2 regions of the Streptomyces sp. LaBMicrA B280 genome follow, and region 1 is predicted to be linked to the other one. Evidence: riboswitches for the same ligand, from Rfam matches in the RefSeq annotation. Region 1 holds a riboswitch; the other holds the start of a gene.

Region 1 (15,828 bases):
TGTCGTCCACGATCGCGCCGGTCTCCTCGAACGGGTAAGGCCCGAAGATCTTCGACCAGTAGTCGGTGGCCTCCGCGGTGACCCCGTACACATCGACCTTGTTCGAGTTCTTCAGCACCGGGTCGACGGCGACGTAGATCGGGATGCCGCCGGGGGTGCGGCCGGTGCGGACGTCGAACTTCCCGATGGTGGCGGTGGCGAGATAGGTCGCCATCGGCTCGGACTCCCGCCAGTGGGTGTACGTCGAACCGCCCCGGTCGCGGGTCGACACCAGCCGCCCGTTGGAGACGGCGGTCAGGCCCTTCGGCGCCTTGATCCGGATGTCGTAGGTGGCCTTGTCGGAGGGGTGGTCGCTGGACGGGAACCAGGTGGAGGCGGCGTTGGGCTCGCAGGCCACGAAGACGCCGTCGGGTGTCTTCATCCAGCCGTACTCGGAGCCGAAGACGATGGGCCCGGTCAGCGGCTGGGGCACGCCGCCGTAGGTGACGCGCACGGTGAAGCGCCGGTTCTTGGCGAGGGGGCCGCGCGGGGTGACGGTGACCTCGGCGCCGTTCCGGCTGAACCGGGCGTTCCTTCCGTCGACCTGGATCCGGGTGATCTCCAGCTGCTGGAGGTCCAGATCGAAGGAGGAGAGGTTCTGGGTGGCGCGGGCGGTGAGGGTCGTACGGCCGTCCAGGCGGCCGGTGCCCGGGGCGTACGCCAGGTCGAGGTCGTAGTGCAGCGCGTCGAAGCCGCCGTTGCCCAGCTCGGGGAAGTAGGGGTCGCCGATGCCGGGGGCGCCGGGGGTGGGGGCCGGGGCGGCGGCGATGAGCAGGAAGGAGGCCGCGGCGGTGGCCAGGACCCCCGCACGTGCCGAACGGGAGAGTGCCATGAGTCGTCCCTTTCGAGCGTGTACCGATCAGCTGTCGGACACGGGCGACTCTGCACTCTCCCGTTCAGGCATGTACATGCCCTTGCGCGAACCGGCCTCGGGCGGCGGGCCTTTTCGGCTACCCGCCCTTCGGCTTCGGGGACTTGGGGGCGGCGGCGGGCTCCGGGTCAGCGGCGGCGCCCTCCGGCGAGGAGCCGGACTCGGCAGCGGCCTCCACCTCATCCTCGGGCGCGGCGTCCGCCTCCGCCTCCGGCTCGGAAGCGGACGCGGACTCGGACTCGGACTCGGACGCAGGCTCCGGCTTCGCGTCCGACGCCGACGAAGTCCCGGCCAGGGCGCCGGACTTGGCCTCGGATCCGGCCTCGACCTCACCCTCGGCCGCCGACTCCGACTCGGTCTCGGCCTCCGCCGCAGACACACCCTCGGACTCGGACGCGGACTCAGCCGCAACCTCCGCCTGCGAGTCGGACTCCGGCTCCGGCGAAGTCTCGCTAACGGGCGTGGACTTGGCCTCGGCCTCCTCGGCGGCAGGCTCCGACGCCGTCTCGGTCGCGGCCTCCGGCTTGGCGTCAGCCGCGGATTCCGACGAAGTCTCCTTCGCGGCCTCGGACTTGGTCTCGGACTTGGCCTCGGGCTCAGACTCGGACTTGGTCTCAGGCTCGGCCTCGGGCTCGGCCGCGGCCTCCGGCTCTCCCGTCAGGACCGCGTCCGGTACCAGCTCCGACGCCTCCTTCGCCGCCGACAGCAGGACCGTGTCCTGCGGGGCCTGGTCGGCGAAGTTCTCCGGGTGGTGGCAGGCGACCCGCTGGCCCGGCTTCAGCTCGACCAGCTGGGGTTCGGTGGTCCGGCAGATCTCCGTGGCCTTCCAGCACCGGGTGTGGAAGCGGCAGCCCGACGGCGGGGCGATCGGCGAGGGCACATCGCCGCGCAGCAGGATGCGCTCGCTCTTGTGGCCCCGGCGCTTGGTGTCCGGCACCGGCACCGCCGACATCAGCGCCTTGGTGTACGGGTGCATCGGCGCCTCGTACAGGGCGTTGCGGTCGGCCAGTTCGACGATCTTGCCGAGGTACATCACCGCGATCCGGTCCGAGACGTGCCGGACGACGGAGAGGTCGTGCGCGATGATGACGTAGGTCAGGCCCAGCTCCTGCTGGAGGTCGTCCATGAGGTTGACGACCTGGGCCTGGATCGACACGTCCAGCGCGGACACCGGCTCGTCGGCCACCACCAGCTTCGGCTTCAGGGCGAGCGCGCGGGCGATGCCGATGCGCTGGCGCTGGCCGCCGGAGAACTCGTGCGGGTAGCGGTTGTAGTGCTCGGGGCTCAGCCCGACCAGTTCGAGCAGCCGCTGGACCTCCTTCTTCACCCCGCCCTCCGGCTCGACGCCCTGGAGCCGGAACGGCGCCGAGATGATCGAGCCGATGGTGTGCCGGGGGTTCAGGGAGCCGTACGGGTCCTGGAAGATCATCTGGATGTCGCGGCGCAGCGGACGCATCTCGCCGGTGGACAGCCGGGTGATGTCCTGGCCCTCGAAGGAGATCGAGCCGCCGGTCGGGTCCTGGAGGCGGGTGATGACCCGGCCCATGGTCGACTTGCCGCAGCCCGACTCACCGACGACGCCCAGGGTCTCGCCCTTGCGCACCTCGAAGTCGATGCCGTCGACGGCCTTCACCGCGCCGACCTGGCGGCGCAGGATGCCCTTCTTGATCGGGAAGTGCTTGGTCAGGTTCTCGACCTTGAGCAGCACCTCGCGCTCGTCCGGAGCCGACGCCTGCTCGGGTACCGCGGCCTGCGCGGCGGTGTCCGTCTTCTTCGTCTCACTCACAGCTTCGGCGCAATCTCTTCGGTCCAGATCCGCTCACGGTCCTCGGCCGGCAGGTGGCAGGCGGACCAGTGTCCGGCGCCGACCAGCCGCAGCTCGGGGCGCACCGTGCGGCTGACGTTCTCCGCGGGGACGTCCGCGTACGGGCAGCGCGGGTGGAAGGCACAGCCCGAGGGGACGTTGATGAGGCTCGGCGGCTGGCCCTTGACCGGGATGAGCCGTTCGGAGGTCTCCCGGTCGATGCGGGGCATCGAGCCGAGCAGGCCCCAGGTGTAGGGGTGCTGCGGCTTCTCGAAGACCTCGGCGGCGGCGCCGCGCTCCACGCACCGGCCGCCGTACATCACGAGGACGTCGTCGGCGATCTCGGCGACCACGCCGAGGTCGTGCGTGATCATGATGACCGCGGAGCCGAACTCCTTCTGGAGGTCGCGGATCAGGTCGAGGATCTGCGCCTGGACGGTCACGTCGAGGGCGGTGGTCGGCTCGTCCGCGATGAGCAGTTCGGGGTTGTTGACCAGCGCCATGGCGATCATGGCGCGCTGGCGCATACCGCCGGAGAACTCGTGCGGGTAGCCGTCGACGCGCTTGGCCGGCTCGGGGATGCCGACGCGGTCGAGCATCTCGATGGCGCGCGTGCGCGCTTCCTTCTTGCTGACCTTGTGGTGCACCCGGTACGCCTCGACGATCTGGTCGCCGACCTTGTAGTAGGGGTGCATCGCGGACAGCGGGTCCTGGAAGATCATCGCCATGTCGCGGCCGCGGAGCCTGCGCACCTCGTCCGGGGAGGCGCCGACCAGTTCCTTGCCGTTCAGCCAGATCTCGCCGGACATCCGGACGTTCTTGCCGCGCGCGCCGAGCCGGTGCAGGCCCATGACGGCGAGCGAGGTGACGGACTTGCCCGAACCGGACTCGCCGACGATGGCGAGGGTCTTGCCCTTGTCCACCGAGAAGGAGAGCCCGTCGACGGACTTGACGATGCCGTCGTCGGTCGGGAAGTGCACCTTGAGGTCGCGGACCTCCAGGAAGGCCGAGGGCGCCTTGGCGGTGGCTTCCTCGCCCGCTTCGGTCTTGGAGAGTTCGGTCACGAGAGCCTCACCCGCGGGTCGGCGGCGGCGTAGAGCACGTCCACCAGGAGATTTGCGATGACGACGAAGATGGCGGCGAGCAGGGTCACGCCGAGGATCTTCGGCAGGTCGTTGTCGGTGATGCCCTGCACCGCGTACTGGCCGACGCCGGGCAGCGAGAACACGTACTCGGTGATCACCGCGCCGCCGAGCAGCAGACCGACGTCCATGCCGAAGACGGTGATGATCGGGGTGAGGGCGGCCCGCAGACCGTGCCGGACGACGACCGTGCGTTCGGGCAGGCCCTTGGCGCGGGCCGTGCGGATGAAGTCCTCATTCATCGTCTCCAGCATGCCCGAGCGGGTGAGCCGGGCGTAGATCGCGGAGTACAGCAGCGCCAGCGAACACCACGCGGGGAACAGGGTGTTGGCCCATTGCGCGGGGTTCTCGGTGAACGGGACGTAGGTGCGGCCGAAGATCGGCCAGGTGTAGGTGAAGAGCAGGATCGCCAGGTTGCCCGTGAAGAACATGGGCAGCGAGACGCCGGCGAGGGCCACGCCCATGAAGGTGCGGTCGAACAGCGAGCGCGGCTTGAGCGCGGAGATGACACCGACGGCCACACCGGAGAGCAGCCAGAGCACGGCGGCACCCACGGCCAGCGAGAGGGTGATCGGGATACGCGAGGTGAGCTGCGACCAGACCGCGACGTGATCCTTGAAGGAGTAGCCGAAGCAGGGGACGTCGCAGTGCACCGTCTTGGGACCGAGGTTGTAGTCGGTGCCGACCACGATGCCCTTGATGAAGTGCCAGTACTGGACGTAAAGGGGCTGGTCCAGACCGAGGTTGTGCTTGACCGCGGCGATGTCCGCCTTCGACGGGCTCTTTCCGATGTACTGCTGCGCCAGTTGATCCGCTGACTGGCCCACGAGCCGTGGCAGCAGGAAGAAGATGGCGAAGGTGACCGCGGTGACGACCAGCAGCAGGATCACTGCCGCGAACGTCCGGCGGAGGATGTACGAGATCACGGGGACCGGCGCTGGTGCCCGCGGGCGGCGAAACCCGCGGGCACCAATGCCTTCACCTGCCTTCCGGGGCTGCTACTTCTTCGTGGTGCCGAGGTTGAGGTAGTCGTACTGACCGCTGAAGGCCGCCGTGGAGACCACGTTGGTGGCGTACGGCGAGCGGTACAGCAGAACCTTGAAGTAGGTCAGCGGGACCAGGACGGCGTCGTCCATCGCCTGCTTGTCGATCTGCGCGTAGATGGCGTTGCGCTTGGCCGTGTCCGGCTCGGCGATCGCCTGCGCGAGCAGGTCGTCGACCTTCTTGTTCGAGTACTGCGACAGGGCGGTGTTGCCGGACTGGCTGATCGCCTTGCTGTTCAGGATCTGCTGCAGGAAGCCGTAGCCGGAGGGCCAGTCGGCACCCCACTGCATCATCATCAGGCCGATGTTCTGCTTCTCGGTGAACTTCGGCACGCCCGCGTAGTCGGTGAAGTACTTGCCCGCCGGGTACTGCTTCAGCGTGGCGTTGATGCCGACCTTCTTCAGCGAGTTGATGATCGCGGTGGCCGCGTCCACCTCGCCCGGACGGTCGGAGCGGGCCGAGATGTTGGTGTTGATCGTCTTCTGACCGCAGGCCTTCAGCTGGTCCTTGGCCTTGGCGACGTCACCCTTGTTGCCCGGGGTCGCGTAGGCGTCCGCCTTCGCGTAGCCGGTGATGTCCGGCGGCAGGACGGTGGAGGCGATGTCACCGCGGATCGGGCCGCCCATGGCGGTCTGCACGGAGACCTTGTCGATGGCGTACTCGACGGCCTTGCGGCAGGCGACGTTGGTGAACGGCTTCAGCTTGGTGTTGATCGCCGCGTAGACCAGACGGCCGCCGTACGTGTTGTCCGTGTTGGCCTTGCCGTCCGCGGAGTTGAGCAGGTCCGCCTGGGTGGAGGCCTGGACGCCGGTGCCGCCGAGGTCGACGGTGGCGTCGCCGGACTGCAGGTCCTTGTCGATCGTGTCGGGGTTGACCTTCAGGTTGACCACGATCTTGCTGGCCAGCTGCTTGCGCAGCGGGTCGGTCTTCGGGTCCCAGTTCTTGTTCGGGACCAGCACGGCCTGCTTGCCGTCCTGGTAGCTCTGGAACTGGTACGAGCCGGAGGAGACGATGTGCTTGACGTAGTCGACGCCGTCGTCCTTGGACTGCGGCACCGGGGCCGTCTCCGGCGTGGCGACCAGGTAGTCGAACTCCTGGAAGGCACGGTTGAGGTGGAAGACGATCGTGGTGGCGTCCGGGGTCTCGATCGAGGACAGGCCCTTGGCGCTCTTGTCCTTGTAGGGACCCTTGTACTTGTCGCCGTCCTTCATGAACTGCTGGAAGTAGTTCGGACCGAGCGAGAGCACGTCACGCGCGAAGTTCGACCGCTCGACGGCGTACTTGACGTCCTTCGAGGTGATCGGGGAGCCGTCCTGGTACTTCAGGCCCGAGCGCAGCTTGTACGTCCAGGTCTTGCCGCCGTCGCTGGAGACGCCCTTGCTCGCCGCGAGGTCCGGGACCAGGGTGTTGCCCTTGGAGCCGGGGGCGGGCTCGAACGTCATCAGCGGACGCGCGTAGAGACGGCTGAAGTTGTACATGTACGCGTAGTACGTGTTGCCCGGGTCGAACGAGTCCGGCACGTCCGACATCTCATAGGTGACGGTGCCACCCTTTTTGTCGGACGCGTTGACGACGCTCTTGGTCGCCGCGTTGGCGCCGGCCGCCTTCGGAGTGTCCTTGTTGTCATCGGCCTTGCTGCAGCCTGCGAGCAACAGGCTTGCGGAGCCGATGGCCGCGACCGCGGCCAGCGCTGACCTTCGCATGATGGTCTGCTTCCCCTCCATTGATCGGAAAACTTGGGTGAGCTCTCTGGCTGCCTAGCGGCTGCGCGGGTCGAGAGCGTCGCGGAGACCGTCGCCGAGCAGGTTGAACGCGAGGACGGTGATGAAGATGGCGAGGCCGGGCACGATCATGTACTGGGGATCGACCTGGTAGTAGGTGACCGCTTCGCGGAGCATGCCGCCCCAGGAGGCCTGCGGGGGCTGGATGCCCACACCGAGGAAGCTCAGGGACGCCTCGAAGAGGATGTTGGTCGGGATGAGCAGCGTCGAGTAGACGATGATCGGGCCGACCAGGTTCGGCATCAGCTCGCGGAAGAGGATGTACGGGGCCTTGGCGCCCATGCCGCGGGCCGCGTCGACGAACTCGCGCTCGCGCAGGGCCAGGGTCTGGCCGCGCACGATCCGGCCCAGATAGGGCCAGTTGAAGAAGCCGATCACGAAGATGAGCACGCTGAGGTGGAGCGGCAGACCGTTCAGTCCGAAGGCGCCGCCCTGGAGCGTTGCGGAGATCGCGATGGCGAACAGCAGCAACGGGAAGGCGAGGAAGGTGTCCATCAGCCGGCTGATGATCGAGTCGACCCGGCCGCCGTAGTAGCCCGCGATCACGCCCATGATCGCGCCGATCACATTGGACAGGATCGTGGCGCCGAAGGCGACGACCAGCGAGACCCAGGAGCCCTCCAGGATGCGGGTGGCGATGTCCCGGCCGAACTTCGGGTCCACACCGAGCGGGTGGTCCAGGCTCATGCCGCCCAGGCCGCCCTTGGGCAGCGAGGTGTCGGGGACGATCAGGTCCTGGTGGAAGGCGTTGGGGTCGAGGCCGAAGGCGGCCTGCAGGGGGCGCGAGAGGATGGCCAGCAGGATCAGCAGGATCACGATGACGCCGCCGGCCACGGCGACTCTGTCCCGCTTGAAGCGGGTCCAGGCGATCTGGCCCAGGGAACGACCCTCGATCTGCCCCTTGTCGGCTCCCGCGAGCACAGCCTCAGGCTGCGCCTCGGCTGCCGCCCCGGTGGTCTCGATCGGTGCGGTCACGATGTGCGACCCCTCTCGCCGGTGGTGACCGGCCTGCGCTGCCGCGGTTTGCGGCTTTGTCGACTTGCAAGCGAACACGAGTTTGGAAGGCTCGTGGTCTGAGTGGGGAGTCTTCAGCGTCCTTGCGATCACTCGCCAGAGCTGACGGTGAAAGTATGCGCAACCGTGATGCACCGCGGAGGATTCCGTTATCCGGACAGTGGGTAACGACCCCCGGACGTGGGTCAGTTGGGACACAACGCCGTAATGCCGCGGTTCGGGAATTAGGGCGGGAACGGCACCGGAAGCGACGGAACCTCAGTAACCGCCGTGCACCGGCGGATAGCCGTAACCCGGCGCCGGGGCCTGGAGTTGGGGTGCCGGGTGGCCGGCCGGGGCGGCGACGTGGGCCTCGCGGTCGTAGAACGGCCGGGCCTGGGCGCGCATCCACATCACGACCGGGTCGTGGTCGTCGGTCAGCGCGACCGTGGAGACGGGCAGGCCCTCGGGGACGGCGCCGACGGAGCGCTGCATCATCGCGCGCACCGAGTCGACCGCGGCGGGCGAGGTCTCGTACAGGTCCAGACCGATGGCGAGGTACGGCGCCCCGAGCGCGGGCTGCACCCAGGCGCGGCGCAGCGAGCGCAGGGCGGGGGTGCGGTGGGCGTGCTGCGCGAGCAGGGCGTAGAACTGCGGGATCTCGATGCCGGGTTCGGTCAGCCTGAGGGGGCCCGCGGGCTGCCGGTCCAGGCCGGTGGCGATGCGGCGCAGGTCCAGCCAGGGGATGCCGACGCCGCCGCCGGGGGCGTGCGGGTTGAGCCAGAGACCGTAGTGGTCGGGGTAGAGGGTGCGGGCGACGTCCAGGCCGTCGACCACCTCGTACGAGCGGTTCCAGCCGCTGGCGGACAGCTCCTGGGCGGAGGTGACGCACGGCGCGTAGTGGCAGCCGCCGACCTCCATGTCCCCGTACTGGGCGTCCGGGGAGCCGGCCTGGCCGTGCCACAGCAGCATCCAGATCTGGCCGGCGGAGGGGGTGGCGAGCGCGCGAAGCAGGGCCTCGTAGGCGTCGTAGCGTCCGGGCGTGACGTGGCGGAGCGTGTGTTCGACGCTTCCGCTGTGGGTGGCGCTCACCTTGTCATGCCCTTCTTCTCCCTCGTGCCCCGCGTGTGGAGACAGCTTATGCGCCGACGGGCGCGGGGCCCGTTGTCCGTTCGCCCAGGCCGCGGCTGGGGCCCGCCGGGCAGGCACCTAGCGGATGTAGAAGGGTCGGACGCTTGACTTCAGCCATTCGGCCACCGGGTCGTCCGTCACGTCCAGCAGGATCAGGTTGACCGGCCAGGCGGTCGGGATCTGGCCGAGGGCGCGGCCCAGGGCCTCCAGGGGCAGGGCGCGGAAGTCGCCCTCCCACTGGGAGAGTTCCACGCCGACGAACATGACCGGGTCGGCGTTCTCGACGACGGCCAGGCAGCGGCGGGCGGTGATGACCACGCCGGTCGCGGCGAACTCGGCGGACGCGGCGGAGAGGAAGTCGACCGGGTCGTCCTGCCAGTCGGGCTCGAACAGCCGGACGCGGCCGCCGCCGGCGGGGCCGTCCAGCGGGGTGTGTCCGGCGCGGCACAGCTCGGCGACGGCCTCCGGCGGGAGCGGGATGCCGACCGTGCCCCCGGGGTTCACCGCGATGCCCGCCTGCGGGGGCAGGCCGCGGGCGAACTCCACGGCCGGGGCGATGGTGTACGACAGGTGGGAGCCGACGGCCTGGTGGAACTGCTCCTCCGAGCTGAACACCGGCACGTACGCCTGGCCCTCGATGTCCAGGGTGGGCAGGTCCAGCGGGCCGCTGCCGGGTCCGCCGCCGGACGGCAGCGGCACCCAGACGAAGCTGCGGCCGAGGACCTCGATGATCCGGCCGCCCGCCGTGGGTATGCCGAGGGAGGCCGAGAGCACCTCCTCCAGTTCATTGCCGGGCCAACCGCCGTGCGGGTGGGGGTGTGTCTGTGCCGGGAAGTCCGCGGGAACGTCCGCCGGGAAGTCCATCTGCCTACCGCCTGCTGGGAACCACTGCTGGGACCATGAAGGCTAACGGGTACCGGTGACAGAGCCGTACTCCATGAACACGATCCGCTGTACGGCGTCTGCCGCGGCCCGGTCCAGGAGCACCGCGGAGCCGCAGCCCGCGGGCACCTCCCCCCGCCCGACCGCCCCCAGCAGCCGGGCCGTCGTACGCCGGTGGCGGCCGAAGGCGCGGGGGGAGACGGTGCGGCCGCGCTCGCGCTGGCCCGTGCGGGCCGTCTCCTCGGACACGTCCAGCAGGAGCAGGTGCAGGGTGGCGCCGGAGCGGCGGGCGGCGCGGGCCAGCCAGGCGCGCACCCAGGGCTGGGTGCCGCAGTCGTGCACCACCAGGGCGGTCCCCGTGCGCAGGGCGCGGCGCAGCGACCGGTAGTGCGCGGCGCGCACCAGGGGGCGGTAGACGGCGTACGGCAGGAAGCGGGGCAGGCGGGCGGCGAAGCGGGCCCGGGTGTCCTGGGAGTCGACGCGGCGGGCGGTGACCGCGCGGCGCATCAGCGTGGACTTGCCGCTGCCGGGCAGCCCGGTGAGCACCACGATGTCCCGGGGGCCGAAGCGGAGGGTGTCCGGGCCCCGGGCGGCCCGGCCGCGCAGGTCGAGCACGGCGGGCGCGGCGGGCGCGGGGCGGGCGGCCACCCGCTCGTGGGCCGCGGGGCTTCTCGGCGCCGGGATACCGGTCGCGTGCGCCATGGTCCTGTTCACCGTGATCGTCCTCCCCTTGTGGTTCGCAATCTCCATGCCCGGTGGAAGTAAAGGGAAGGTAATGCCCGGTGGGCCACGGGCGGGTGCGCGTACCGCTACGGCTCGGTTACGGATGCGACCCCTGACGGGCGGGGGCGCGACGTGCAATGATGTGGCCGCCAACTGCATACCGGCCGTTTGAATCCGCGCGGGAGAGTCCCCAGCAGGCTTCGCTGGGGCGCCGAAGGAGCAAGTCCCTCCCTTGAATCTCTCAGGCCCCGTTACCGCGCGGGCGAGGCACATCTGAAAAGCGGGCCGCCGTGACGGCTGCCCCACCCAAGGTGCAAACCGTGATCGCCTCCGTGGCGGTCCCGGCGAACCTCTCAGGTTCCGATGACAGATGGGGAGGAACGTTCCTCGCCCCATCCCTGTTGCCCTGGGAGACGACCGACCGATGAGCAGTACCGAACTCCGACACACCGCGCTGGACGCCGTGCACCGCTCGCTCGGTGCGACGATGACCGACTTCGCGGGCTGGGACATGCCGCTCCGCTACGGCTCCGAGCGCGACGAGCACCTGGCCGTGCGGACCAAGGCGGGCCTGTTCGACCTCTCCCACATGGGCGAGATCACCGTCAGGGGCCCCGAGGCCGCCGACTTCCTGAACATGGCCCTGGTCGGCAACATCGCCTCCGTCGGCGTCGGCCGCGCCCGCTACACGATGATCGTGCGGGCCGACGGCGGCATCCTGGACGACCTGATCGTCTACCGGCTCGCCGAGACCGAGTACATGGTCGTCGCCAACGCCTCCAACGCCCAGGTGGTCCTGGACGCGCTGGACGAGCGCTCCGCCGGCCTCGACGTCGAGGTGCGCGACGACCGGGACGCCTACGCCCTGCTCGCGATCCAGGGCCCGGCCTCCCCCGGCATCCTGAAGTCCCTCACCGACGCCGACCTGGACGGTCTGAAGTACTACGCGGGCCTGCCCGGCACCGTCGCCGGCGTCCCCGCGCTGATCGCCCGCACCGGCTACACCGGCGAGGACGGCTTCGAGCTGTTCGTCAAGCCCGAGCACGCCGTCGAGCTGTGGCAGGCGCTGACCAAGGCCGGCGAGGGCGTCGGCCTGGTGCCCTGCGGCCTGTCCTGCCGCGACACGCTGCGCCTGGAGGCGGGCATGCCGCTGTACGGGCACGAGCTGAACACCTCGCTGACCCCCTTCGACGCCGGGCTCGGCCGCGTGGTCAAGTTCGAGAAGGAGGGCGACTTCGTGGGGCGCGCCGCGCTCGTCGAGGCCGCCGAGCGCGCCGCGCAGAACCCCCCGCGGGTCCTGGTCGGCCTGATCGCCGAGGGTCGTCGGGTGCCGCGCGCCGGGTACCCGGTCGTCGCCGGCGGCGAGGTGATCGGCGAGGTCACCTCCGGTGCCCCCTCCCCCACCCTGGGCAAGCCGATCGCCATGGCCTACGTCGAGGCGGCGCACGCGGCGCCCGGCACCGAGGGCGTAGGCGTGGACATCCGCGGCACGCACGAGCCCTACGAGGTCGTCGCGCTGCCGTTCTACAAGCGCCAGAAGTAGACAGCGAGCCCGGTCGCGCCCCCGCCCCCGACGGGCGGGCACGTGACCCTGCGCACATTCGCCCGCCCACCGGCGGCCACCAGCGTCCCCCCGTCATCAGCACTCCCGCGCGTACAGGAGAATTCAGGCCATGAGCAACCCCCAGCAGCTGCGCTACAGCAAGGAGCACGAGTGGCTGTCGGCCGCCGACAACGGCGTCTCGACGGTCGGCATCACCGAGTTCGCGGCCAACGCGCTCGGCGATGTGGTCTACGCCCAGCTCCCCGAGGTCGGCTCCACCGTCGAGGCGGGCGAGACCTGTGGTGAGCTGGAGTCCACCAAGTCGGTCTCCGACCTGTACTCCCCGGTCACCGGCGAGATCACCGCGATCAACGAGAACGTCGTCGACGACCCGTCGCTGGTGAACTCCGAGCCCTTCGAGGGCGGCTGGCTGTTCAAGGTACGCGTCGCGGGCGAGCCGGCCGACCTGCTCTCCGCCGCCGAGTACGACGCCCACATCGCCGGCTGAGGAGTCATAAGCGCATGACTGTCCTGAACACGCCCCTGCACGAGCTGGACCCGGAGATCGCCGCCGCGGTCGACGCCGAGCTGCTCCGCCAGCAGGCCACGCTGGAGATGATCGCGTCCGAGAACTTCGCGCCGCTCGCGGTGATGGAGGCCCAGGGCTCGGTCCTCACCAACAAGTACGCCGAGGGCTACCCGGGCCGCCGCTACTACGGCGGCTGCGAGCACGTCGACGTGGCCGAGCAGATCGCCATCGACCGGGTCAAGGAGCTGTTCGGCGCCGAGTACGCCAATGTGCAGCCCCACTCCGGCGCCTCCGCCAACCAGGCGGCCCTGTTCGCGCTGGCCCAGCCCGGGGACACCATCCTCGGCCTGGACCTGGCGCACGGCGGCCACCTGACCCACGGCATGCGGCTGAACTTCTCCGGCAAGCAGTTCAACGTGGTCGCGTACCACGTGGACGAGGAGAGCGGCCTGGTCGACATGGCCGAGGTCGAGCGGCTCGCCAAGGAGCACCGCCCCAAGGTCATCATCGCGGGCTGGTCCGCGTACCCGCGCGAGCTGGACTTCGCCGAGTTCCGCCGGATCGCCGACGAGGTCGAGGCGTACCTGTGGGTCGACATGGCGCACTTCGCGGGCCTCGTCGCCGCCGGTCTGCACCCGAACCCGGTCGAGCACGCGGACGTGGTCACCTCCACGACGCACAAGACCCTGGGCGGCCCGCGCGGCGGCATCATCCTCGCGAAGAAGGAGTTCGCGAAGAAGCTGAACTCGTCCGTCTTCCCGGGCTTCCAGGGCGGTCCCCTGGAGCACGTGATCGCGGCCAAGGCGGTGTCCTTCAAGGTCGCGGCCTCCGAGGGCTTCAAGGAGCGCCAGCGCCGTACGGTGGACGGTGCCCGTATCCTCGCCGAGCGTCTGACGGCCGAGGACGCCCGCGCCGCCGGGGTCAACGTGCTGTCCGGCGGTACGGACGTGCACCTGATCCTGGTCGACCTGCGCGCCTCCGAGCTGGACGGCCAGCAGGCCGAGGACCGGCTGCACGAGGTCGGCATCACGGTCAACCGCAACGCGGTCCCGAACGACCCGCGTCCCCCGATGGTCACCTCGGGCCTGCGGATCGGCACGCCCGCGCTCGCGACCCGCGGCTTCACGGCCGAGGACTTCGCCGAGGTCGCGGACGTGATCGCCGAGGCGCTGAAGCCGTCGTACGACGCCTCGGCACTGAAGGCACGGGTCAAGGCCCTGGCCGACAAGCACCCCCTGTACCCGGGTCTGTCCAAGTAATTCCCCGGTGGGGTACTCGCCGACGAGTACCCCACCACTGCCCCAAGGAGTGACCGTGGCCATCTCGGTCTTCGACCTGTTCTCGATCGGCATCGGCCCGTCCAGCTCCCACACGGTCGGCCCGATGCGCGCGGCGCGCATGTTCGCGCACCGGCTGCGCAACGAGGAACTGCTGGCCTCGGTCGCCTCCCTGCGCTGCGAGCTGTACGGCTCGCTCGGCGCGACCGGACACGGCCACGGCACCCCCAAGGCGGTGCTGCTCGGCCTGGAGGGCGCCTCCCCGCGCACGGTCGACGTGGAATCCGCCGACGAGCGGGTGGAGTCGATCAAGAACTCGGGCCGTCTCTCGCTCCTCGGCGAGCGCGAGATCGCCTTCTCCTTCGACGACGACCTGGTCCTGCACCGCCGCAAGGCCCTGCCGTACCACGCCAACGGCATGACGATATGGGCGTACGACGCCTCGGGCGCGGAGCTGCTCAGCAAGACGTACTACTCGGTCGGCGGCGGCTTCGTGGTGGACGAGGACGCGGTCGGCGCGGACCGGATCGTGCTGGACGACACGGTCCTGAAGTACCCCTTCCGCACCGGCGACGAACTGCTGCGCCTGACCAAGGAGACCGGCCTGTCGATCTCCTCCCTGATGCTGGAGAACGAGCGGGCCTGGCGCACCGAGGAGGAGATTCGGGCGGGCCTGCTGGAGATCTGGCGGGTCATGCGGGCATGCGTGCAGCGCGGTCTGACCCGTGAGGGCATCCTGCCGGGCGGGCTCAAGGTCCGCCGCCGGGCGGCCGTCTCCGCGCGCCAGCTGCGGGCCGAGGGCGAGCCGCTGGCACGGGCGATGGAGTGGATCACGCTCTACGCGATGGCGGTGAACGAGGAGAACGCGGCCGGTGGCCGGGTGGTGACCGCCCCGACGAACGGCGCGGCCGGCATCATCCCCGCGGTGCTGCACTACTACATCAACTTCGTGCCGGGCGCGGACGAGGACGGCGTGGTCCGCTTCCTGCTGTCCGCGGGCGCGATCGGCATGCTCTTCAAGGAGAACGCCTCCATCTCCGGCGCCGAGGTCGGCTGCCAGGGCGAGGTCGGCTCCGCGTGCTCCATGGCCGCGGGCGCGCTCGCCGAGGTGCTGGGCGGCACGCCCGAACAGGTGGAGAACGCGGCCGAGATCGGCATGGAGCACAACCTGGGCCTGACCTGCGACCCGGTCGGCGGCCTCGTGCAGATCCCGTGCATCGAACGCAACGGCATGGCCGCGGTGAAGGCGGTCACCGCCGCCAAGATGGCGATGCGCGGCGACGGTTCCCACATGGTCTCCCTCGACAAGGTCATCAAGACCATGAAGGAGACCGGCGCGGACATGTCCGTGAAGTACAAGGAGACGGCGCGGGGTGGGCTCGCGGTGAATATCATCGAGTGCTGACATTTACTTGGCCGGTCCGCGGAACGATCATGGTTGCATGGACCGACCGAGTCAGCTCATCGAGTGCGGGGAATTCCTCCTTCGGCGTTTACGGGGGCAGCGTGATTTCGTTCAACTGTTCACGTTGATAGAGGAATCCCGGGATCATCTGCGGCCCTGGATGCCGTGGGCCGACGGCCATGACGAGCAGAGCACCCGGGATCTGCTGGAGAGTTCCGCTTCCAAATGGGAGAGCGGCGAACTCTACAACTACGTCGTCGCGGAGAATGACAAGCTCATCGGCATGTGCCAGGCGTATCGGGCCGAGCCCCGGGGGTGCCGGCTGGGGTACTGGCTGCATCCCTCGGCCGTGGGGCGGGGCATCGCCACGAGGGCGACGGCGGCGCTGGGCCGGGAGATGTTCGCGCTGGCGGACGTGGGGTACCTGGAGATCGCGCACGACCTGGCGAACGCCCCCAGTCGCGCCGTTCCGCGCCGGCTGGGCTTCACCGAGCTCCGGCGTGAGCAGGCGCCACCGCCGGCGGCTCCGTCCGGCTGCGGAATCGATGTGATCTGGCGTCTGAACCGCCCCGCGACCGGGGGCAAGTTTCCGGGGGGCCGTGCGGGGGGCACAAACTCTGCATGCTCCACGGCATCGACGTAAGTTCCTTCCAGTCCACGTCAT
Region 2 (15,828 bases), on a different contig from region 1:
GAGGGCGTGGAGTTCCCCGAGTCCGCCAAGGCCGTCAACGACTACCCGATCGCCCTGCTGAAGAACGCCAGGAACGCGGAGACCGCGAAGGCGTTCATCGCGCTCGTGCGCTCCGCCGAGGGCCAGAAGGTGCTGGGCGAGGCCGGGTTCCTCAAGCCGTGACCTCACCCGATGAGCCCGGCGCCGCGACCGGTCCCCTCACGGACCGGCCGCGGCGCCCCCCCCCCCCCCCCCCCCCCCCCCCCCCCCCCCCCCCCCCCCCCCCCCCCCCCCCCCCCCCCCCCCCCCCCCCCCCCCCCCCCCCCCCCCCCCCCCCCCCCCCCCCCCCCCCCCCCCCCCCGCCGCCGTGTCGGCACGGGCAGCCGCACCACCGGTACGGGCAGGGGCGGGGGTACGACGCCCGGCCGCATCCGCGCGGCCGGGCGCCTCGGTGTCCCGCTGCCCCTCCTGCTGCCCGGCATCCTCGCCCTCGCCTTCCTCCTGCTGCCCCTGCTCGCGCTGCTCGTCCGCGCCCCCTGGCGGAGCCTGCCGGACCAGCTGACCAGCACCGAGGTGTGGCAGGCGCTCCAGCTGTCGCTGGTCAGCGCCACCCTGGCCACCGCCGTCAGCCTCGTCCTCGGCGTGCCGCTGGCCTGGCTGCTGGCCCGCACCGACTTCCCCGGGCGCGGTCTGGTGCGCGCCCTGGTGACCCTGCCGCTGGTGCTGCCGCCGGTCGTCGGCGGTGTGGCCCTGCTGCTCGCGCTGGGCCGTAACGGCGTCATCGGCAAGTGGCTCGACGCCTGGTTCGGGATCACCCTGCCGTTCACCACCACCGCGGTGGTGCTCGCGGAGGCGTTCGTCGCGATGCCGTTCCTGGTGATCAGCGTGGAGGGCACCCTGCGCGCCGCCGACCCCCGTTTCGAGGAGGCGGCCACCACGCTCGGCGCCTCCCGCTTCACCGCGTTCCGCCGGGTCACGCTGCCGCTGATCGCGCCCGGCGTCGCGGCGGGCGCCGTACTGGCCTGGGCGCGGGCGCTCGGCGAGTTCGGCGCGACGATCACCTTCGCGGGCAACTTCCCCGGCCGCACCCAGACCATGCCGCTCGCGGTCTACCTCGCCCTCCAGAACGACCCCGAGGCCGCGATCTCGCTGAGCCTGGTCCTGCTGGCCGTCTCCATCGCGGTACTGGCGGGACTGCGCGACCGCTGGCTGACGGGGGTGTGAGATGGCGGGAGGACGGCGTACGACACCCACCGAGCAGCCGAGGCCGAAGGAACCCGCACGCATGACCGACGCCCCGGACCCCGACGCCCAGGGTCCCGACGCCCAGGCCCCGGAGCGGGCGGACCGGCAGGGGCTCGACGCCCGGCTCGTCGTGGACCGGGGCGGCTTCCGGCTGGACGTGGCCCTGGCGGCGGCGCCCGGTGACGTGGTCGCGCTGCTGGGCCCCAACGGCGCGGGCAAGACCACCGCGCTGCGCGCCCTCGCCGGTCTGGTGCCGCTCGGCGGAGGCCATCTCCGGCTCGACGGCGTCCCGTTGGAGCGGGTGCCGCCGGAGTCCCGCCCGGTCGGCGTCGTCTTCCAGGACTACCTCCTCTTCCCGCATCTGTCCGCGCTGGACAACGTGGCGTTCGGGCCGCGCTGCCAGGGCCAAGGCAAGGCGGAGGCCCGTGCGCTGGCCGCGGCCTGGCTGGAGCGCATGGGGCTCGCCGAGCACGCGGACGCGAAGCCGCGCCGGCTCTCCGGCGGCCAGGCCCAGCGCGTGGCCCTCGCCCGCGCCCTGGCCACCCGGCCCCGGCTGCTCCTCCTGGACGAGCCGCTGGCCGCCCTCGACGCCCGTACCCGGCTGGAGGTCCGCGCCCAACTCCGGCGCCATCTGGCCGAGTTCGAGGCGGTCGCGGTACTGGTCACGCACGATCCGCTGGACGCCATGGTGCTCGCGGACCGCCTGGTGGTGGTGGAGCACGGCCGGATCGTCCAGGAGGGCGCCCCCGCCGACATCGCCCGCCGCCCGCGCACGGACTACATCGCTCAGCTCGTCGGCCTGAACCTCTACCGGGGCGAGGCCGCGGGCCACACGGTACGACTGGACGCCGGGCCCTCGATCGCCACCACCGAGGAGCTGTCGGGACCGGCCTTCGTGGCCTTCCCGCCCTCGGCCGTGACCCTCTTCCGGGACCGGCCCACCGGGGCCAGCGCGCGTAATCTGTGGCGCTGCGAGGTGGCCGGTCTGGAGACGCACGGCGACCAGATCCGCGCCGACCTCGCCGGTGAGCTCCGGCTCGCCGCCGACCTCACCACACTGGCCGCCGCCGACCTGGAGCTCCAGCCCGGTGCACCGGTCTGGGCGACAGTCAAAGCGACCCAGACCCACGCATACCCCGCCTGAGCCGACGGGCGCTCTACGGTGGGTGCCCATGACCCTGAGCATCCGCAACCAGCTCCCCGGCAGCGTCACCGCGGTCCACCCGGGCGAGGCCATGGCCACCGTCGAGGTCCGGCTGAAGGGCGGCCAGAACCTCACCGCGGCCATCACCCTGGCGGCCGCCGAGGACCTGGCCCTCGCCCCCGGCACACCGGTGCGCGCCCTGGTGAAGTCGACCGAGGTCTCCGTCGCCACGGCTCAGATCGAGGGCCTGTCGATCCGCAACCAACTGCCCGGCACGGTGGTCGGCCTGACCACCGGTGCCGTCATGGCGACCGTGCGGATCTCCGTCCCGGGCGGCGAGGTGACCGCCGCCATCACCCGGGACGCGGCCGTCCAGCTGGGTCTGTTCGTGGGCTCCGACGTGGTCGCCCTGATCAAGGCGACCGAGGTGGCCCTGGAGACGGCCTAGGGCGACCGACCGGTTCGTGCCGGGGCTCGTCCCGGGGCTCGTCCCGGGGCTCATCCCGGGGCGAGGCGTCCCCGCCCCCGTACAGGCGACCGAGGCACCCGTACCCACCCCCGCCCGACGGCCGAGGGCCCCGCCCGGACATCCGGACGGGGCCCTTGGGGCACGGGGGGGACGCGGTCAGTCCTCGTACGCGTCCAGCGGCGGGCAGGAGCAGACCAGGTTGCGGTCACCGAAGGCCTGGTCGATGCGGCGCACCGGCGGCCAGTACTTGTCGGCCACCGAGACCCCGGCCGGGAAGACGGCCTCCTCGCGGCTGTAGGAGTGCGCCCACTCGCCGCCGAGCGCGCCCGCGGTGTGCGGGGCGTTGTGCAGCGGGTTGTCCTCGGCGGGCCACGCGCCGGAGCCGACCTTCTCGATCTCCGCGCGGATGGCGATCATCGCGTCGCAGAACCGGTCCAGCTCGATGATGTCCTCCGACTCGGTCGGCTCGATCATCAGCGTGCCGGCCACCGGGAACGACATGGTCGGGGCGTGGAAGCCGTAGTCGATCAGGCGCTTGGCCACGTCGTCCACGCTGACGCCGGTCGCCTTGGTCAGCGGGCGCAGGTCGATGATGCACTCGTGCGCGACCAGGCCGCCGGGGCCGGTGTAGAGCACCGGGAAGTGCGGCTCCAGGCGCTTGGCGATGTAGTTCGCGGAGAGCACGGCCACCTGGGTGGCCCGCTTGAGGCCCTCGCCGCCCATCAGCCGGACGTACGCCCACGAGATCGGCAGGATGCCCGCCGAGCCCCACGGCGCCGCCGAGACCGGTCCGACGCCCGTCTCCGGGCCGGCCGCCGGCTGGAGCGGGTGGTTGGGCAGGTACGGCGCGAGGTGCGAGCGGACCGCGACCGGGCCGACGCCGGGGCCGCCGCCGCCGTGCGGGATGCAGAAGGTCTTGTGCAGGTTCAGGTGCGAGACGTCACCGCCGAAGTGGCCCGGCTTGGCGAGGCCCACCAGGGCGTTCAGGTTCGCGCCGTCGACGTACACCTGGCCGCCGGCCTCGTGCACCCGGGCGCAGATGTCGGCGACGTGCTCCTCGAACACACCGTGCGTGGACGGGTAGGTGATCATCAGCACGGCCAGCTGCTCGCGGTGCTGCTCGATCTTGGCCCGCAGGTCCTCGACGTCGATCTCGCCGTCCTCGGACGTCTTGACGACGACGACCTTCATGCCGGCCATCACGGCACTGGCCGCGTTGGTGCCGTGCGCGGAGGACGGGATGAGGCAGACGGTGCGCTGCTCGTCGCCGTTCGCGCGGTGGTAGCCGCGGACGGCCAGCAGACCGGCCAGCTCGCCCTGGGAACCGGCGTTCGGCTGCAGGGAGACCTTGTCGTAGCCGGTGACCTCGGCGAGGCGGTCCTCCAGCTCATGGATGAGCGTGAGGAAGCCTTCGGCCTGCTCGGCGGGCGCGAAGGGGTGCAGCGCGCCGAACTCGGGCCAGGTGATGGGCTCCATCTCGGTGGTCGCGTTGAGCTTCATGGTGCAGGAGCCCAGCGGGATCATGCCGCGGTCGAGCGCGTAGTCGCGGTCGGACAGCTTGCGCAGGTAGCGCAGCATCGCGGTCTCGGAGCGGTGCTGGTGGAAGACCGGGTGGGCGAGGAAGTCGTCGCCGCGCAGCAGCGCCTCGGGCAGCGCGTCCCCGGCGGCCGCGTCCAGCGCCTCCAGGTCGGCCTCGACGCCGAAGGCGGCCCAGACGCTCTCCAGCTGCGCCCGCGTGGTGGTCTCGTCGCAGGCCAGGGAGACGTGGTCGGCGTCGGCCAGGCGCAGGTTGACGCCCTTGTCCCGGGCGGCGGCGACGATCTCGGCGGCCCTGCCGGGCACTCGCGTGGTGACGGTGTCGAAGAAGGCGCCGTGCGTGATCTCGATGCCGCCGGCCTTCAGGCCCTCGGCGAGCAGTGTCGCGTAGCGGTGGGTGCGCCGGGCGATGGCCTTGAGGCCCTCGGGGCCGTGGTAGACGGCGTACATGCCGGCCATGACGGCGAGCAGCACCTGCGCGGTACAGATGTTGCTGGTGGCCTTCTCGCGGCGGATGTGCTGCTCACGGGTCTGGAGGGCCAGCCGGTACGCCTTGTTGCCGTCGGCGTCGACGGACACGCCGACCAGGCGGCCGGGCAGGCTGCGGGCGAACTTCTCGTGCACCGCCATGTAACCGGCGTGCGGGCCGCCGAAGCCCATCGGGACGCCGAAGCGCTGGGTGGTGCCGATGGCGATGTCCGCGCCCAGCTCGCCCGGGGAGGTCAGCAGGGTGAGGGCGAGCAGATCGGCGGCGACGGTGACGAGCGCGCCCAGCTCGTGCGCCTGCTCGATCACCGGCTTGATGTCGCGTACGGCACCGGAGGCGCCGGGGTACTGGACCAGCACGCCGTTGATGTCACGGGCGGCGATGTCGGCCGGGATGCCCGCGCTCAGGTCGGCGACGACGACCTCGACGCCGGTCGGCTCGGCGCGGGTCTGGATGACGGCGATGGTCTGCGGCAGGGCGTCCGCGTCGACCAGGAAGAGACCCTTCTTGTTCTTGCCCATGCGCCGGGACAGCGCCATGGCCTCGGCGGCGGCCGTGCCCTCGTCCAGGAGGGAGGCGCCGGAGGTGGGCAGACCGGTGAGGTCGGCGACCATGGTCTGGAAGTTCAGCAGGGCCTCCAGGCGGCCCTGGGAGATCTCCGGCTGGTAGGGCGTGTAGGCCGTGTACCAGGCCGGGTTCTCCAGGACGTTGCGCAGGATGACCGGCGGGGTGAAGGTGCCGTGGTAACCCAGGCCGATCATGGAGCCGAGGACCTGGTTGCGGTCGGCGAGCGAGCGCAGCTCGGCCAGCACCTCGGCCTCGGTCCTGGCGCCCGGCAGGTCGAGGGCGTCGGCGTTCTTGATGACATCCGGGACCGCGGCGGCGGTCAGCTCGTCCAGGGAGCCGTAGCCGACCTGAGCGAGCATCTTGGCCCGCGCCTCCTGGTCGGGCCCGATGTGGCGCTGTTCGAAGGGGATGCCCGCTTCGAGCTCGGAGAGCGGAATGCGATGGGCGGTCATGGCGGAGGCCTCCTGGTCTGACGACCTTCGAAGGGCACCACGGCGCGGGTGCCCGGACGGCCTCCCCCTCTGTCATCTCAACCTGAGAGCTTCACCGGCACCTTGACGGCACCGGCTTTCACCGTCGGTGAGAGCGGAAGCCGTCGACACCCGCCCTGCTTTCCAGAGTGACCTCGTCCATGCGGTACGTGAGCCTGAGAGATTCCGGGGAGGATTTGCTCCTTCGGCGCCTCCGAGGTGGGTCGGAGGACTCTCCCGCATGGGGTCAGCAGCCGCAATCAGACTACCAGCGAGGTCAATGGCCGGATTCTCAAGTGGCCGCGGCAGTGAATGTGCTCTTTCGTAGTGCTTACGGATGAGTTGCGACCAGTTGGAGGGAGAGGGACCGTGCAGACCGACATCGATCCGCGCAACCTGATCGGCCGCAAGGCGTTCGACCGCAAGGGCACCAAGATCGGCACCATCGACGAGGTGTATCTGGACGACGCCACCGGTGTCCCCGAGTGGGCGGCCATACGCACCGGCCTCTTCTCCCGCGACGCGTTCGTCCCCCTGGAACCGAGCGAGCTCGTCGAGGGCACCCTCCATGTCCCCTTCGACCGCTCCCTGATCAAGGACGCCCCCGACTTCGGCGTGGGCCGCCACCTCTCCCCCGAACAGGAACTCCAGCTCTACCACCACTACGGCCTCGACGTGACCCCGGACGCCGCCCCCGACCACACCTTCGGCAAGCTGGCGGGCTCGGAGGAGACATGACCCCGGGCGCCAGGGGCGGGCGGCATCAGGGGGCGGGTGCCGTGACGACCAGAGGCAGCGGGTCCGCCGGTTCCAGCGCGGGGTCCGTGACGAGGAAGGTGCGTATCCGCCCCGGCGGCGACTGCGGGGTCTCGAAGCGCACCGTCACCCGGCCCACTCCGCTCCCCTGCACCCATCCGTGCCCGTGCTCCGCGTGCCGCACGTCCTGGCCCGCCCGCCAGTGCGGCAGCACCGGCTCCCGGGGCATCGCCACCGGCTCGGCCGCCGCCTCCTCCGGCGCCGGCTCCGCCCGCGAGGACGCCTGGGCGAACAGGTCCTCCTGGGTGTAGTCGGCGAGCCCGGAGACACCGACACCGAGCAGTCGCACCCCACCCGTGGTGTCCACGGACTCCAGCAGGCGCTCGGCGGCCTCCCGCACGACCGCCGGATCGTCCGTGGGGCCCCGCAGCGTCTCGGAGCGGGTCAGCGTCGAGAAGTCGTACCGCCGCACCTTCAGTACGATCGTCCGCCCGGACAGCCCCGCATCGCGCAGCCGCCGCACACACCGGTCCGCCAGCCGCCGTACCTCCAGGCCGATCCGCAGCCGGTCATGGATGTCCACGTCGTACGTGTCCTCCACCGACACGGACTTGGCCTCCCGCTCGGCCACCACCGACCGCTCGTCCCGCGCCAGCGCCATGGCGTACAGCGCCTGCCCATGGGCCTTGCCGAGCAGGCGTACGAGTTCGTCCTCGCCCGCCTCGGCCAGTTCCTCGACCGTCGTGATCCCGGCGCGCCGCAGATGGTCGCCGGTGGCCGGACCCACCCCCGGCAGGGTCCGCACCGGCAGCGGTCCCAGCAGCGCCCGCTCGGTGCCCGGCTCGATGAGCACCAGGCCGTCCGGCTTGGCCCGCTCGGAGGCGATCTTCGCGAGCATCTTGGACGCGGCGAGCCCCACCGACCCGGTGAGCCCCGTGACCGTACGGATGTCCGCGCGCAGCCGGACGCCCGCGCGCCGCGCCGACTCCGCGTCCCGCGCCGCGTCCGAGGCCGCCAGGTCCACGAACGCCTCGTCCAGGCTCAGCGGCTCCACCAGCGGCGACAGCTCTCGCAGCAGTGTCATCACCTGCTCGCTGACCGCCCGGTACAGACTGAAGCGGGGCACCAGATACGCCGCGTTGGGCGCCAGCCGCCGCGCCTGGGCCATGGGCATCGCCGAGTGCACTCCGAAGGCCCGCGCCTCGTACGACGCCGTGGCCACCACTCCGCGCGGTCCGAGCCCGCCGACCACGACCGCCTTCCCGCGCAGGCTCGGCTTGGACGCCTGCTCCACCGAGGCGTAGAAGGCATCCATGTCGAGATGCAGGATCGTGGGCGCGTTTCTCACATCTCCGATGCTGCACCACGGCACTGACAATCCGACGTCGCCCGGCGGCCCGTCGGGTCAGGGGCGGTTCAGACCGCCCGGTTGCGGCGCCGCGCCAGTTCGTCCGCCGGGTTGTGCCCGACCAGCGTCTCGCCCGTGTCGACGCGCTCGCCGTGCAGCTGGGACAGGGCGTTCTCCACGTCCCGCCAGACCACGCCGACCGCGATCCCGAAGACGCCCTGGCCGCCCTGGAGGAGCGCGTGCACCTCGTCGGGCGAGGTGCACTCGTAGACGGTCGCGCCGTCGCTCATGAGCGTCATGCGCTCCAGATCGCAGAAACCGCGCTCCCGGAGGTGCTGCACGGCCGAGCGGATGTTCTGGAGCGAGACCCCGGTGTCCAGGAACCGCTTGACGATCTTCAGGACGACGACGTCCCGGAAGCTGTACAACCGCTGGGTGCCCGATCCGTACGCGGGCCGCACACTCGGCTCGACCAGGCCCGTACGCGCCCAGTAGTCGAGCTGTCGATAGGTGATGCCGGCCGCCGCGCAGGCCGTGGGCCCGCGGTAGCCGATCTCCTCGGACGTCATGGACGCCGCCCCTTCGCCGCCCGGCACCGCCGTCGGCCGCTGCGGAGCGTGATCCACCGCGCTGCTGTGAACCGGGTACGGACCGCTCTCCCCGTAACCGCGCACGGGAGCACCCCCAGCCGTACCGTCGCCGCTGGTTCTCACGCCGACCTCCGTCCTTGACCTGCCTTCTCGACGGTAGGCAGTCACCAGGGGTGCGTCAACGATCGCCACACTCGGCACGCCGAGTGATAATCACCCAAGGAGTGGTTTCCCGTGTCCCACCGCGGGGAAAGGCTAGCCGAATGCCCTCGCGGAGACCCGTAGGACGCTCTCAATCGCCGGTGGCAATTGCCCCGGGAACCGGCCGCGAGAGGCCCAGGACCGACCCCCGAAAGCCCCGGCCGCGCAGGCCAGAGCCCCTATGAGCCGCTCGCGGGCGCCGACCGCCTCACTGGCTGCTGGTGCCGAAGTCCTCGGGCGAGATCTGGTCGAGGAACTCGCGGAACTTCTCCACCTCGTCCTCCTGCTCGTCCGGGATGGCGATCCCCGCGTCGTCCAGCACCGTGTCGCTGCCGTAGATCGGCGTGCCGGTGCGCAGGGCCAGCGCTATGGCGTCGGAGGGGCGGGCGCTGACCTCCACCCCGCTGGCGAACACCAGCTCCGCGTAGAAGACGCCTTCCCGCAGGTCGGTGATGCGTACTTCGGTCAGCTCCTGGCCGACGGCCTCCAGCACGTCCTTGAACAGGTCGTGGGTCAGCGGCCTGGCCGGGGCCATGCCCTGCTGGGCGAAGGCGATCGCCGTCGCCTCCCCCGGCCCGATCCAGATGGGGAGGTAGCGGTCGCCTCCCACTTCGCGCAGGAGCACGATCGGCTGGTTGTTGGGCATTTCGACCCGGACACCTACGACATCGAGCTCGTTCACACAGCAACCCTAGGCCGTGCCCGGGACGTTTGGGTAGTCGGGCCCCCGGCGGCCGCCCGATCCGGCCCCCGCCGGACCGCCCCCGGATCAGGGAAGACGCACTCCGAGGGCGGTCTTCAGGAGGGCCGCGTGCAGCTTCGCGGTGAGCGCCGCAAGCTCTTTCGTACGGGCCTCGGCGAGCGCTCTGGTCTGCGGGTTGCGGTGGCGCTTGAGCGGGGCCACCACCTGCTCGACCAGCCCGGCCTCCCGGTCGGCGGCCGCCTTCATCACCCGCAGATGGCGGGGCTCGATCCCGAAGTGCCCCAGTTCGGCGACGAGGGAGGCCACGGTGACCGCCTCCGCGTCGTACGTCCCGTCGGCCAGGGGCACCAGGAGCCCGTACGACTCCCACTCCTCCAGCTCGGCCTCGCCGATGTCCGCGGCGGCCAGCAGCTCGGAGCGGCCGACCCGGGCCACGGTGGGCCCCTCCTGCACCTCCAGGACCTCGTCCCCGGTGCGCTGGCGCCCGACCACGGGCAGCGGGACGGCCTCGCCGCGCTCCATGGCGTCCAGATGCTCGCGGATCACCTTGAGCGGCAGATAGTGGTCCCGCTGCATTCTCAGGACGTGTCCGAGCCGCTCCAGGTCACCGGGGCTGAACTTGCGGTACCCCGAAGGGGTCCGCTGCGGCTCGATGAGCCCCTCCGCCTCCAGGAAACGGATCTTGGAGATGGTGACTTCGGGGAACTCCTCGCGCAGCGCGTTCAGCACCGCCCCGATGCTCATCAACCCGCTGTCCCTGGCGGCGGTACCGCTTCCGGCACCGCCGCTCGGTGTGTGAAGCATGGACCTTCCCTGGGTTACCCCCGGAACGCGTCCGGGGGCGGGTCAGATGCCCTGCCGGCTCGGGTAGAACACCAGCCGGTACTTGCCGATCTGCACCTCGTCACCGCTGTGCAGGGCGACCTGGTCGATCGGCTCGCGGTTGACGTACGTGCCGTTCAGGCTGCCGACGTCGGCGACGGTGAACGAACCGTCCGGCGAACGGCGGAACTCCACATGGCGACGCGAGACGGTCACGTCGTCCAGGAAGATGTCGCTCTGCGGATGACGGCCGGCCGTGGTCAGGTCGCCGTCGAGCAGGAAGCGGCTGCCCGAGTTCGGGCCACGGCGCACCACCAGCAGGGCCGAGCCCGCCGGGAGCGCGTCCACCGCGGCCTGCGCCTCGGGCGACAGCAGCGGCATCGGCGTCTGGCCGGTCGTCTCCGCGTCGTAGGCCTCGAGACCGGAGATCGAGATCGTGGACGTCGTCTCGGACGCGCGCTCGGGCACGGCTCCGGGACGCAGCGGCGCACCGCAGTTGGAACAGAAGCGGGCGTTCTCCGCGTTGCGGTTACCGCACCTCGTACACACCAGGACCGACATGGACGGATCCTCCTGCCGCGGCTGCCCCGCCGGGGCGTTGGACGCGTACGGGCCGGGAGCGAACTCTCCACCCGTACTTGAGGTTGACGGTTGCCCGAAACCTATGCCGCGGGACTGGGCAGGGTCAACTGACGGCGCGCCCTGGCCTCCCGAAATGTCACCGCCCGGACCAGCCACCTGGTCCCGGAACAGCGGCCGCTGACCTTGTGCGTCAGGCTGTGCGCGATGACGAGCGGTCGCGTTGTCGCCGCCCTCTCGCGCGCTCTTGCCGAACCACTTCGCAAACAACTTCACGGGCGATTCCCCTTGACCGAAACAGACCCGCCCGTGGGGCAGGACGAACCCTGATTGCCGACACCGGCCGACCCGGACACCCTCACAACGTCCGTGCCCACCAGACAGTTTCCACCACGCGTCACCTCGTCGGTGCGCCGACCCCCCGCAACCTCATGCCCCTGCCGGACCGCCCCCATGCACCGCCGGTTCACTGGGAGGACGACCGAGCGTAGTCAGGCTGCTTCGCCTGCCGCAAGGCGTCCACGACGATCTTGCCCGACTGTGCGACGGAGACCGTGGCCTGCTCCTTCTCCAGAGTCTGCACCACGCCTCCCGGGATGTTCAGCGCCGGTTCGAGGTCCTGCGGCTTGCCGATGACCTTGAAACGATAAGGGGCGTTGATCTTGTTCCCGTCCACGCTCACGCTCTTGCCCGCGTCCGCGAAGTAGGTGTTGGCCACCACGCGCACGCCGTTGACCTGGATCGCCTCCGCACCGGCCGCGCGCAGCTCCTGGATGGTGTCGAGCAGCATGTCGGACTGGACCGTCCCCTTCGTGTCCTCGATCGTCATGGTGATGCCGGGACCCTGAGCCGCCACGGTGCCCGCGAGGATGCCGAGTTGAAGTTCTTTCTCGGCGGTCTGCTTGCGTGCCTCCGCGGCCTGGTCGGAGCTGCTCTGGAGCTCCGACCGCTGCTTCTCGAGTCCCTGCCTCTCGTCCTCAAGACGCTGAGTACGCGAATCCAGTTCATCCAGGATGCGAACAAGATCTTCTTGACGTGCGCCGCGCAGCGCGCTGTCGGTGTCGCTGTTGGACGCCACCTGGACGGCCAGGCCGAAACCGAGGCCGAACAGGAGCAGCGCGACGATGAGTTGGGGCCGGGTCAGGCGCGGCGGCCAGAGCCCCTTGACGAGCCGCTGACGGCCGCTCAGCGACCCGTCCGGGCGCGGCACGGGCCGCTGCCCCGCTCCGGGCGCCGGAGCGGGCACCTCGGCCGGCAGCTCCTTGCGCAGCCGATTGCCCGGCCGGGCCGCGTGCTCGCCGTGCGCGTGGTCGTGATGCGCGTGCTCGCCGTGCGCGTGATCGCCGTGCGCGTGCTCGTGGTGCTCGTCGTCGTTGTGCCGGTCGTCGTGGTGCTGGTTGTCGCTCATCGCCTCACGCCCGGAAGACGTGCCGCCGGATCGCGGCGGCGTTGGAGAAGATGCGGATACCGAGGACGACCACGACGCCCGTGGACAGCTGCGCGCCCACGCCCAACTTGTCGCCCAGGAACACGATCAGGGCCGCCACGACCACGTTCGACAGGAACGACACGACGAAGACCTTGTCGTCGAAAATGCCGTCCAGCATGGCCCGCAGACCGCCGAAGACGGCGTCCAGCGCCGCCACGACGGCGATCGGCAGATAAGGCTCCACGACCGCCGGAACCTCGGGCCGGACCAACAGGCCGGCCACGACTCCCACGACGAGGCCCAGTACGGCGATCACGATGTGCCCTTCTCCGTCTTCTCGGTGTTCTTGCTGTTCTTGGCGCTCTTGCCGTTCTTGGCGTCGGCGCTGTCGGGGACCGGCTGCGCCGTGCGTACGATCACACTCGGCGCGGCGGGCAACCGTACGTCGTGCTCGGTGGAGATGGTGGCGCGGATGCCGTAGTTCTGCTCCAGGGCGTGCAGATACAGCCCGTCGCCGCTGTTCTGGAAGTCGCTGCTCAGCCGGGGCCCGTTCCCCACCGCCAGCACGGTGTACGGCGGCACGAGCGGCCTGTTGTCGACCAGGATCGCGTCTCCGGCGGCCCTGATCGCCGACAGGGCGGTCAGCCGCTGCCCGTTGACGGAGACGGCCTCGGCGCCGGACGCCCACAGCCCGTTGACCACGCGCTGGAGATCACGGTCACGCACCCGGCCGGTGTCGGAGAACCCCGCGGTCTCCCGCGGATTGGTGCCGTCACCGCCGGTGCTGGCCTCCTTGGCGTCGTTCACCACCAGCTTGATGCCCGGACCGTGCACCTCGGTGGCGCCCGACAGCATGCCCACCAGGTCCGCCTCGGCGCTGCCGCCGCTCGACCGCAGCGCGGCCCGTTGGCGCGCGCTGACGTCGTCGCGCAGCTTGTCGACACCGCTCTGGAGCTTGTCCGCGTCGGCGGTCTCCTTGTCGACGCGGTCGATCAGCTCCTGGTGCTCCTTGGCCACCACGGGCGCCGCCACCCGCGCCTGCGCCGCCCCCACGGTCACGACCAGCGCCGCGAGGACGAGGCCGCCCGCGAGGCCCAGCTTCGCCCTGAGGGTCTTCGGCAGGCCGCCCTCGCCCCAGGACTTCTTCCGGGCGGCGGCCTCGGCGTACCCGTCGTCGAGGCTGTGATCCATGACGTTGGTGATCAACGACATGGAGGCGTCCGGGCGGCGCGGCCGCGCGGCGCTGCTCCGAACGGGGGGTTGCTGCGGCATGCCGCACATCGTCGCATGTCGCGCGCGATACTCCGAATGGCCCCACCGGCGTGCCGGACAGACCCCCTTGGGGGGCACTTGTCCGGCACGCACGCGTGCGGCTGTTTCCCTGCGGTACGGCCCTACCGCCCGGCGCTGTCCACGACGCCCGACCACTCGTCCAGCAGGGCCTGCGCGGAGGCGTCGTCCGGGCCCTCGGCCCACAGATGGGTGACCGCCTCGGCCGGGTCGGGCAGCACCATCACCCAGCGCCCGTCGCTCTCCACGACCCGTACGCCGTCGGTGGTGTCGACCGAGCGGTCCCCGGCCGCCTCCACCACCCGGCGCATCACGAGGCCCTTGACGGCCCACGGTGTCGCCAGGTCCCGCTTGAGGACGTGCGCCCGCGGGATCCGCGCGTCGATCTGGCTCAGAGTGAGCTGGGTGCGCGCCACGAGCCCGATCAGCCGGACGAACGCGGCCGTGCCGTCGAACACGCTGCCGAACTCCGGGACGATGAATCCACCCTTGCCGTCGCCGCCGAAGATGGTGCCCTCCTCACCACCCACACGAGTGAGGTCGTCCGGCGAGGTCGTCGTCCACTCGACCTGGGTGCCGTGGTAGGCGGCCACCTGTTCGGCGATGCGGGTCGTGGTGACCGGCAGCGCCACCCGGCCGCTGCGCCGCTCCGCGGCCACCAGGTCCAGCATCACCAGCAGCGCCCGGTCGTCCTCGATGATCCGGCCCTTCTCGTCCACGAGCGACAGCCGCTCGCCGACCGGGTCGAAGCGCACTCCGAACGCGGCGCCCGAGGACGCGACGATCTCGCCGAGGCGCACCAGACCGCTGCGCCGCACCTCGGCGGTCTCGGTGGGCCTGGACTCGTCGAGGCCCGGGTTGATGGTCAGGGAGTCCACCCCGAGCTTGCCCAGCAGGCTGGGCAGCACCAGCCCCGCGCTGCCGTTGGAGGCGTCCACGACGACCTTCATGCCGGAGTCGAGGATCCCGCTGGTGTCGACATTGCGCAGCAGCGACCCGGTGTACGAGTCGAAGACGCTGGAGGGGAAGTACAGGTCGCCGATCTCGCCGGGGAACGCCCGCCGGTACTCCTGGCGCGCGAACACCCGGTCCAGCTTGCGCTGCCCGCCCTGGGACAGGTCGGCGCCCTGCCCGTCGAAGAACATGATGTCGACCGAGTCCGGGACGCCGGGCGTGGTACGGATCATGATGCCGCCGGCGCTGCCCCGCGCGGTCTGCTGCCGGGCCACGGGCAGCGGCACGTTCTCCAGGTCGCGTACGTCGATGGCGCTCGCCTGCAACGCCGAGATGACCGCGCGCTTGAGCGCTCGGGCGCCTCGGGAGTGGTCGCGGGCCGTGGTGACCGTGGAGCCCTTCTTGAGCGTGGTCGCGTACGCGCCGGCGAGGCGGACGGCCAGCTCAGGCGTGATCTCCACGTTCAGGATGCCGGAGACCCCGCGGGCGCCGAAGAGATGCGCCTGGCCCCTGGACTCCCAGATGACCGAGGTGTTGACGAAGGCGCCGGCCTCGATGGTCTTGAAGGGGTAGACCCGCACATTGCCCTGGACGATCGATTCCTCGCCGATCAGGCATTCGTCACCGATGACCGCGCCGTCCTCGATCCGGGCGGCCCGCATGATGTCGGTGTTCTTGCCGACGACGCAGCCGCGCAGATTGCTGTGCTGGCCGACATAGACGTTGTCGTGGACGACCGCCTTGTGCAGGAAGGCGCCGCTCTTGACGACGACGTTCGAGCCGACGACCGAGTCCTCGCGTATCTCGGCGCCGGCCTCGACCTTGGCGTAGTCGCCGATGTAGAGCGGTCCGCGCAGTACGGCGTCGGGGTGCACCTCGGCGCCCTCGGCGACCCATACGCCCGGGGAGATCTCGAATCCGTCGATGTCGACGTTGACCTTGCCCTCCAGGACGTCGGCCTGGGCCTTGACGTAGCTCTCGTGCGTGCCGACGTCCTCCCAGTAGCCCTCGGCGACAAAGCCGTAGATCGGCTTGCCCTCCTTCATCAGCTGCGGGAAGACATCGCCTGACCAGTCGACCGGAACATCGGGTTCTACGTAGTTGAAGACCTCGGGCTCCATCACGTAGATGCCCGTGTTGACGGTGTCGGAGAAGACCTGTCCCCAGGTCGGCTTCTCCAGGAAGCGTTCGACCTTGCCTTCCTCGTCCACGATGGTGATGCCGAATTCCAGGGGGTTGGGCACGCGGGTCAGACAGAC

Evidence for each region. Region 1 has a riboswitch for glycine ahead of gcvT (glycine cleavage system aminomethyltransferase GcvT). Riboswitches for the same ligand answer to the same signal wherever they lie in the genome.
Region 2: it holds a riboswitch for glycine, as region 1 does, so the genes downstream of both, gcvP (aminomethyl-transferring glycine dehydrogenase) here and gcvT (glycine cleavage system aminomethyltransferase GcvT) in region 1, are expected to answer to the same signal.

What each region holds. Positions count from the first base shown of each region.
Region 1 covers NZ_JBMJCT010000003.1:91,714-107,541, forward strand. Annotated here, with positions in the region: gene ACLF5H_RS02825 (M1 family metallopeptidase) at 1-871, opposite strand, end outside; partial or broken gene ACLF5H_RS02830 (ABC transporter ATP-binding protein) at 1,577-2,696, opposite strand; gene ACLF5H_RS02835 (ABC transporter ATP-binding protein) at 2,693-3,778, opposite strand; gene ACLF5H_RS02840 (ABC transporter permease) at 3,775-4,782, opposite strand; gene ACLF5H_RS02845 (ABC transporter substrate-binding protein) at 4,855-6,624, opposite strand; gene ACLF5H_RS02850 (ABC transporter permease) at 6,658-7,656, opposite strand; gene ACLF5H_RS02855 (enhanced serine sensitivity protein SseB C-terminal domain-containing protein) at 7,954-8,766, opposite strand; gene ACLF5H_RS02860 (enhanced serine sensitivity protein SseB) at 8,884-9,669, opposite strand; gene ACLF5H_RS02865 (AAA family ATPase) at 9,712-10,401, opposite strand; glycine riboswitch at 10,580-10,677, shown strand; glycine riboswitch at 10,678-10,790, shown strand; gene gcvT (glycine cleavage system aminomethyltransferase GcvT) at 10,835-11,953, shown strand; gene gcvH (glycine cleavage system protein GcvH) at 12,084-12,461, shown strand; gene glyA (serine hydroxymethyltransferase) at 12,476-13,741, shown strand; gene ACLF5H_RS02885 (L-serine ammonia-lyase) at 13,797-15,164, shown strand; gene ACLF5H_RS02890 (GNAT family N-acetyltransferase) at 15,202-15,807, shown strand; gene ACLF5H_RS02895 (glycoside hydrolase family 25 protein) at 15,786-15,828, shown strand, end outside.
Region 2 covers NZ_JBMJCT010000009.1:1,343-17,170, reverse strand. Annotated here, with positions in the region: gene modA (molybdate ABC transporter substrate-binding protein) at 1-162, shown strand, start outside; gene modB (molybdate ABC transporter permease subunit) at 409-1,203, shown strand; gene ACLF5H_RS08705 (ABC transporter ATP-binding protein) at 1,265-2,368, shown strand; gene ACLF5H_RS08700 (TOBE domain-containing protein) at 2,397-2,816, shown strand; gene gcvP (aminomethyl-transferring glycine dehydrogenase) at 2,994-5,879, opposite strand; glycine riboswitch at 6,052-6,147, opposite strand; gene ACLF5H_RS08690 (PRC-barrel domain-containing protein) at 6,267-6,635, shown strand; partial or broken gene ACLF5H_RS08685 (DNA polymerase IV) at 6,560-8,001, opposite strand; gene ACLF5H_RS08680 (MerR family transcriptional regulator) at 8,070-8,714, opposite strand; gene ACLF5H_RS08675 (bifunctional nuclease family protein) at 9,001-9,474, opposite strand; gene ACLF5H_RS08670 (MerR family transcriptional regulator) at 9,562-10,299, opposite strand; gene ACLF5H_RS08665 (FHA domain-containing protein) at 10,342-11,172, opposite strand; gene ACLF5H_RS08660 (DUF881 domain-containing protein) at 11,363-12,304, opposite strand; gene ACLF5H_RS08655 (small basic family protein) at 12,309-12,641, opposite strand; gene ACLF5H_RS08650 (DUF881 domain-containing protein) at 12,638-13,537, opposite strand; gene ACLF5H_RS08645 (sugar phosphate nucleotidyltransferase) at 13,720-15,828, opposite strand, start outside.